Cupriavidus metallidurans CH34: one gene and its partner. The protein of the gene in region 2 binds, or shares a complex with, the protein of the main gene of each other region. Links are inferred from orthologs where the notes say so. Each region holds a gene or a part of one and is shown on either strand. Other genes may lie near its edges. The genes, in order: obgE and ybiB.

What was found.
Region 1: the proteins of ybiB (region 2) and obgE are in contact, whole or in part, in a crystal structure (PDB 8BFT), measured with the Escherichia coli proteins. The link is inferred for Cupriavidus metallidurans CH34 from one-to-one orthologs.

Annotation. Positions count from the first base shown.
Region 1 is NC_007973.1:3,362,272-3,365,510, reverse strand. Bases 69-2,987 are described here. They hold obgE (GTPase ObgE), read left to right. Parts: upstream 69-938; coding sequence 939-2,036; downstream 2,037-2,987. Other genes in these bases: proB (glutamate 5-kinase), read left to right, coding at 2,074-2,987; rpmA (50S ribosomal protein L27), read left to right, coding at 553-813; rplU (50S ribosomal protein L21), read left to right, coding at 190-501. In the rest of the region: more of proB, read left to right, coding at 2,988-3,192. UniProt on the Escherichia coli protein: An essential GTPase which binds GTP, GDP and possibly (p)ppGpp with moderate affinity, with high nucleotide exchange rates and a fairly low GTP hydrolysis rate.
Region 2 is NC_007973.1:288,949-292,208, forward strand. What follows is about bases 175-3,114. They hold ybiB (DNA-binding protein YbiB), read right to left. Parts: upstream 2,170-3,114; coding sequence 1,180-2,169; downstream 175-1,179. Other genes in these bases: RMET_RS01390 (pirin family protein), read left to right, coding at 264-1,139; RMET_RS01400 (ABC transporter ATP-binding protein), read right to left, coding at 2,268-3,071; ntrB (nitrate ABC transporter permease), read right to left, coding at 3,088-3,114. In the rest of the region: more of ntrB, read right to left, coding at 3,115-3,260.

The DNA of each region.
Region 1 (3,239 bases), 3.1 Mb from region 2 along the record:
TCGTCTCAGGTGACGCGCTGGCAGGCTATCTCATTGTTTTCTTTGCAGTTTTCTCGCGGCTGATTTATAATCACCGGTTCTTTCGGTCGCGTTTGTCACGCGCACCGTCTGCGGCGCACGAAACGGCGCCGGTTCCGGGGCTCCCGGAGCAGCATTCAACGTTTCAACTCAACATCGAGAGGTTCGACAATGTACGCGGTCGTAAAAACCGGCGGCAAGCAATACAAGGTTGCTGCTGGCGAAAAACTGAAAGTAGAACAGATACCGGCTGACATTGGCGCAGAAATCACGCTGGACCAGGTGCTCGCAGTGGGCGCTGGCGACCAAATCAAATTTGGTACGCCGCTGGTGAGCGGGGCTTCCGTCAAGGCTACCGTTATCGCCCAGGGTCGTCACGACAAGGTGAAGATCTTCAAGATGCGCCGTCGCAAGCACTACCAGAAGCGTCAGGGCCATCGTCAGAATTACACCGAACTGCGCATCGAAGCCATCGTTGCCTGAGCATCAGCTCGGACACAGGCTTAATCGCAATAGGTCAACAGGAGTAAAGACATGGCACAGAAAAAAGGCGGCGGTTCTACGCGGAACGGCCGTGATTCGGAATCGAAGCGTCTGGGCGTGAAGGTGTTCGGTGGCCAGGCCATCAACGCCGGCGGCATCATCGTTCGTCAACGCGGCACGCGCGTGCACGCTGGCGAGAACGTGGGTATCGGCAAGGACCACACCCTGTTCGCGCTGGTGGACGGCCACGTGCAGTTCGCCGTCAAGGGCGCTGCCAAGAAGCAGCAAGTCAGCGTCGTTCCGGCGGCCTGATACAGCCTTTGCAGCACGAAGGCCCCGCAGTGACTGCGGGGCTTTTTTGTTTTCTGCCAAGATAAAATGGCGCTGACCCGTCGAGGGCCGGCGGCGACAAGCCCGAACCACCACGGAAAACCAACATGAAGTTCATTGACGAAGCCCGTATCGAAGCGATCGCCGGCAATGGCGGCAACGGAAGCGCTTCGTTTCGGCGCGAGAAATTTGTGCCCTTCGGTGGCCCCGATGGCGGTGACGGCGGCCGTGGCGGCAGCGTGTTCGCACAGGCCGACCGCAACATCAATACGCTGATCGACTTTCGCTACGCCAAGAAGCACGTGGCGCGGAACGGCGAAAACGGCCGGGGCTCGGATTGCTACGGCGCGGCGGGTGAAGATGTCACGTTGCGGATGCCGGTGGGCACGCTGATCTCCGACATGGACACCGGCGAAGTCATTGCCGACCTGACCGAGCACGGCCAGCTGGTCTGTCTGGCCGAAGGCGGCATGGGCGGCTGGGGCAACCTCCACTTCAAGTCGAGTACCAACCGCGCGCCGCGCCAGCAGGTCGACGGCAAGCCGGGCGAGCGCCGCATGCTCAAGCTCGAACTGAAGGTGCTGGCGGACGTCGGTCTGCTCGGCATGCCCAACGCGGGCAAGTCGACGTTTATCTCGCACGTGTCGAATGCACGTCCGAAGGTGGCCGACTATCCGTTCACGACGCTCCATCCGAACCTCGGCGTGGTCCGTGTGGACCATGAGCAGTCGTTCGTCGTGGCGGACATTCCGGGCCTGATCGAAGGCGCCGCCGAAGGCGCCGGTCTCGGACATCAGTTCCTGCGCCACCTGCAACGTACCGGGCTGCTGCTGCATATCGTCGACATCGCACCGTTCGACGAGAATGTCGATCCCGTTGCCGAGGCCAAGGCCATCGTCAACGAACTGAAGAAATACGACGAGACGCTGTACGACAAGCCGCGCTGGCTGGTGCTGAACAAGCTCGACGTGGTTCCGGAAGAGGAACGTGCCGCGCGCGTGAAGGATTTCGTCAAGCGCTACAAGTGGAAGGGGCCGGTGTTCCATATCTCGGCCCTGACCGGCGAGGGCTGCCGCGAGCTGGTCTACGCGATCAAGGACCATCTCGCCGCGCTCAAGGCAGAGGAAGCTGCCGCGCTGGCCGAGCCCGATATCCGCCTCGACGACCGCCTGCATAACGTCGATCGAGACGACAGCAAAGCGTAACGCACTACAACAAGGCACCACGGAGACAGGACCCGCCATGCAATCGGTCATCGCCCAGGCAAAACGCATTGTCGTCAAAGTAGGTTCGAGTCTGGTTACCAACGACGGCAAGGGGCTCGACCACGATGCCATCGCGCGCTGGGCAGCTCAGATCGCCAAGCTGCGTGGCACGGGCAAGGAAGTCGTGCTGGTTAGCTCAGGCGCGATTGCCGAAGGGATGCAGCGACTGGGCTGGGCGCGCCGGCCGAAGGAAATCCACGAACTGCAGGCCGCTGCCGCGGTGGGCCAGATGGGCTTGGCGCAGGTCTACGAAAGCCAGTTCGGCCGATATGGCATCCGCACCGCGCAGGTGCTGCTGACGCACGCTGACCTGGCCGATCGCGAGCGCTATCTGAATGCCCGTTCCACGCTGCTGACGCTGCTGTCCCTCGGCGTGGTGCCGATCATCAACGAGAACGACACGGTCGTCACCGACGAAATCAAGTTCGGCGACAACGATACGCTCGGCGCGCTGGTGACGAATTTGATCGAAGGCGACGCATTGGTGATCTTGACCGACCAGCGTGGGCTCTACACCGCTGATCCGCGCAAGGACCCGAATGCCGAGTTCGTCCATGAAGCGCTGGCTGGCACGCCCGAACTCGAGGCCATGGCCGGTGGCGCGGGCTCGTCTATTGGCCGAGGCGGCATGCTGACCAAGATCCTGGCGGCCAAGCGGGCGGCGAAGTCTGGTGCTCATACGACGATCGCCTCGGGTCGCGAGGCCGATGTGCTGGGCAGGCTGGCTGCCGGCGAGGCCATCGGCACGCAACTGCTGGCGCCGACCGGTCGTCTGACGGCGCGCAAGCAGTGGATGGCGGATCACCTGCAGTTGCGCGGCCGCGTGATCATCGACGCGGGCGCTGTAGAGAAGCTCACCAGCGGTGGCAAGTCGCTGCTGCCGATTGGCGTAGTGGAAGTGCAGGGCGAGTTCGCCCGTGGCGAGGTCATTGCGTGCGCCAGCCCGGAGGGGAAGGAAGTGGCGCGCGGCATCACCAACTATTCGAGCGCCGAAGCCCGTCTGATCGCACGCAAGCCGTCATCGGAGATCGAGTCGGTGCTGGGCCATCTGAACGAGCCCGAGTTGATCCATCGCGACAACCTTGTGCTGGTCTGAGCGTGAAACAGTTACCCACGAACCCATGAAAAACGGCGGGGCCCGCA
Region 2 (3,260 bases):
ATTAGCACTCGAACCGGACGAGTGCTAAGTTAGAAGGCCTATAGGGTTGATAGTTCCAGGCAATCGGAAAAATCTTCTGGATAGCCTGATGTCGCCTTATAGTGGTCCAGCCCAAGCCTGACAAGGCCTGGCGGGCAGCGCTCTCGGAGCACTGTTATTAGAGGGGGCAGCCCCGATTCGGTTTCGCAGCGATTTCGGGATGGTGTATTGCAGGATTCGCTACACTGAAGTCGTTTTTCAGACGCATCCCCCAGGAGCCCCACATGTCTGCTATCGAACACTTGCTGAAGCCTCATGTGCGAGACATCGGCGAGTTCACCGTCCGCCGATTGCTGCCCGCCGCTACGACGCAAACGGTCGGGCCATTCATCTTCTTTGATCACATGGGGCCGGTGGAGATGGAGCCCGGCGCGGGCATGGATGTGCGTCCGCATCCTCATATCGGACTGGCGACAGTCACGTATCTGTTCGAAGGCGAGATCATGCATCGCGACAGCCTCGGCAGCGAGCAGGTGATTCGACCCGGTGACGTGAACTGGATGACTGCTGGGCGTGGCATCACGCACTCGGAGCGCTCGCCGGACGGCGCGCGCTCGGCCGGGCCGCATCTGCACGGCATCCAGACCTGGGTGGCCCTGCCGAAGGCGCATGAGAATGATCCGCCTTCGTTCCACCACCATCCGGGTGCTACGCTGCCCAAGCTCGAACTGCCAGGCGTGCGGATGACCGTCATCGCGGGCGATGCCTTCGGCGCCGAGTCGCCGGTCAGGGTCTACAGCCGCACGCTCTATGTGGCAATCGAGATGGATGCCGGCGCAAGCCTTGTGATCCCCGCCGAACACGTCCAGCGTGGCATTTATCCGGTCGACGGCAACCTGGAGGTCGATGGCGAGACGCTGCCGGCCGAACATCTGGTGGTGCTGGTACCTGGCGAGCCCGTGACGATCAAGGCGACGATGCCCTCGCGCGTGATGCTGCTTGGCGGCGATCCCACGGACGGACGGCGTTTCATCTACTGGAACTTCGTGGCAAGCAGCAAGGAAGCGATCGAAGAGGCCGCCCAGCGCTGGCAGGACGACCAGTTTCCGCACGTTCCGGGCGAGACGGAGCGCATTCCGCTGCCGCCGCGCCGGCCCTGATCGCGCTGGCGGGCCATCCTGCATCCTGTAGCGGGAGGTGTTACAGCGGGCTGGCCCAGGTCACCCGCGTGGCCTGCGCCAGGCACTCCTTGATCGCCGCCACCTGGGTGGCAACGGGCGCGGGCACCGGTTCCGCGCCGTCCAGCACCTTGCGAATCCACGCGGCCGTCTCGGCGATGTCCGTGCCCTGCGGCAGTTCGGGCACATCCGCGACCGAACCGCCGACCGGATCGACCATCGTGCGCTGATGGCCGTCGTGCAGCCAGTCGATACGGCTGCTGCGGCGCGCGTCGGCCACGACTTCCCCCTCGGTACCCCGGGCCAGCATCACGTTGGCGGGTTCGTGCGAGAAATACTCGGTCAGCGTTTCCCGATACTCGGGGTGGGTGTAGCTGTAGAGCCGCAATGCCTCGGCAGGGGAGTGTCCGCCCACCGGTTGCAGCATCTTGACGACCGTATGCGCCGAATTGCGCAGGCCGATGATCGCGCGCTTGTCGAGCAGTTGCGACAGCGCGGGCGACAGCACGTCGATCGGCAGCGCGGCCAGCGGATTCGATGCCGCGCCAAGCTGCGTCTCCGCGGACTGCGCTGTGGCGCATAGCGGCACGCCCAGTGCCTCGAACAGCGCCATGCTGGTGACGCGGCCCGGAAACTCGCGAATGCCGTGGACCAGCGTTGGCACGCCATCGCGCGCCAGCAGCATCGCCAGCAGCGGCACCAGGTTCGGTTGCTTGCGTGCGCCGTTGTAGCTCGGAATCACCACCACGGGTTTGTCGGCCGGCGCGGCCAGCGGCGCGCAGTGATCGTGCGCGGCGTCCAGCATGCCGGCCAACTCGTGCGGTGCTTCGCCCTTGATGCGATAGGCCAGCAACACGGCGCCCAGTTCGAGATCGGACACACGACCGGCGAGCATGGCATCGAACAGCGCCTGGGCGTCTTCACGCGGCAGCGCGCGCGCGCCATTGACGCCTCGTCCGATTTCCTTGATGTACTTGGCCGCCGGGAATGGCGCGCGGGATGCAGAGGTCATGATGCTGCGGGGATCGTGGGGTTGGGGTTCATGATAGCGGAGGCTCGCCGCTTATCCCAATGCCGTGAGTCAATCATGATCCCCGCGCCGGGCAAGCGTCAGGCGGCTTCCTCCAGCGCCGGATTGCGCTGCTTGCGATACAGGAAGTCGAGCACGGCAGTGCGGCACGCGTGGAATGTCTTGTCGTCGGCCAGCGTCACGCGGTCACGCGGGCGCGGGATGTCGACGCGCAGGATCTCGCCGATGGTCGCCGCGGGCCCGTTGGTCATCATGACGATGCGATCCGCCAGCAGCACGGCCTCGTCCACATCGTGCGTGACCATGACCACGGTGCTCCTGGTGCGCGCAACGATCTTCAGCAACGCGTCCTGCAGGTGGGCACGTGTCAGCGCGTCGAGCGCGCCGAATGGCTCGTCCATCAGCAATACCTTCGGCTGCATCGCCAGCGCCCGGGCGATGCCCACACGCTGCTTCATGCCCCCGGAGATCTCGTGCGGATACTTGCTTTCCGCGTGGGTCAGGCCCACCAGCGCCAGCGTGTCGTGCGTGCGCGCCTTGAGTTGCGCCGGCGTCTCGCTCTGGCCGAACACACGCTCCACGCCCAGATGGACGTTCTCGAAGCACGTCATCCAGGGCAGCAGCGAGTGGTTCTGGAACACCACGGCCCGCTCCGGGCCGGGGCCGGCGATCTCACGTCCCGCGCAGATCAGCGCGCCGGTCGTCGGCGCGGTCAGCCCGGCGATCAGGTTCAGCAGCGTGGACTTGCCACAGCCCGAATGCCCGATCAGTGTCACGAACTCGCCTTCCGCGATCGACAGGTCGATATCGCGCAGCGCCACGAACGGCCCCTTGCGTGTCTTGAAGGTCTGCCCGACGTTTTCGATGCTGACGAACTTTTCCATGATGGTCGTCCCCGGATCAGGTGTTGCCGTAGCTGAAGCGGCGGGCGAGGGCCAGCAGCAGGTGCTCGAGCACCAGGCCCACCACGCCGATGATGAAGATCGCGATCACGATGTGCTCGACCTTGAGGTTGTTCCACTCGTCCCAGAGCCAGAAGCCGATGCCGGTGCCGCCCGTGAGCATTTCCGCGG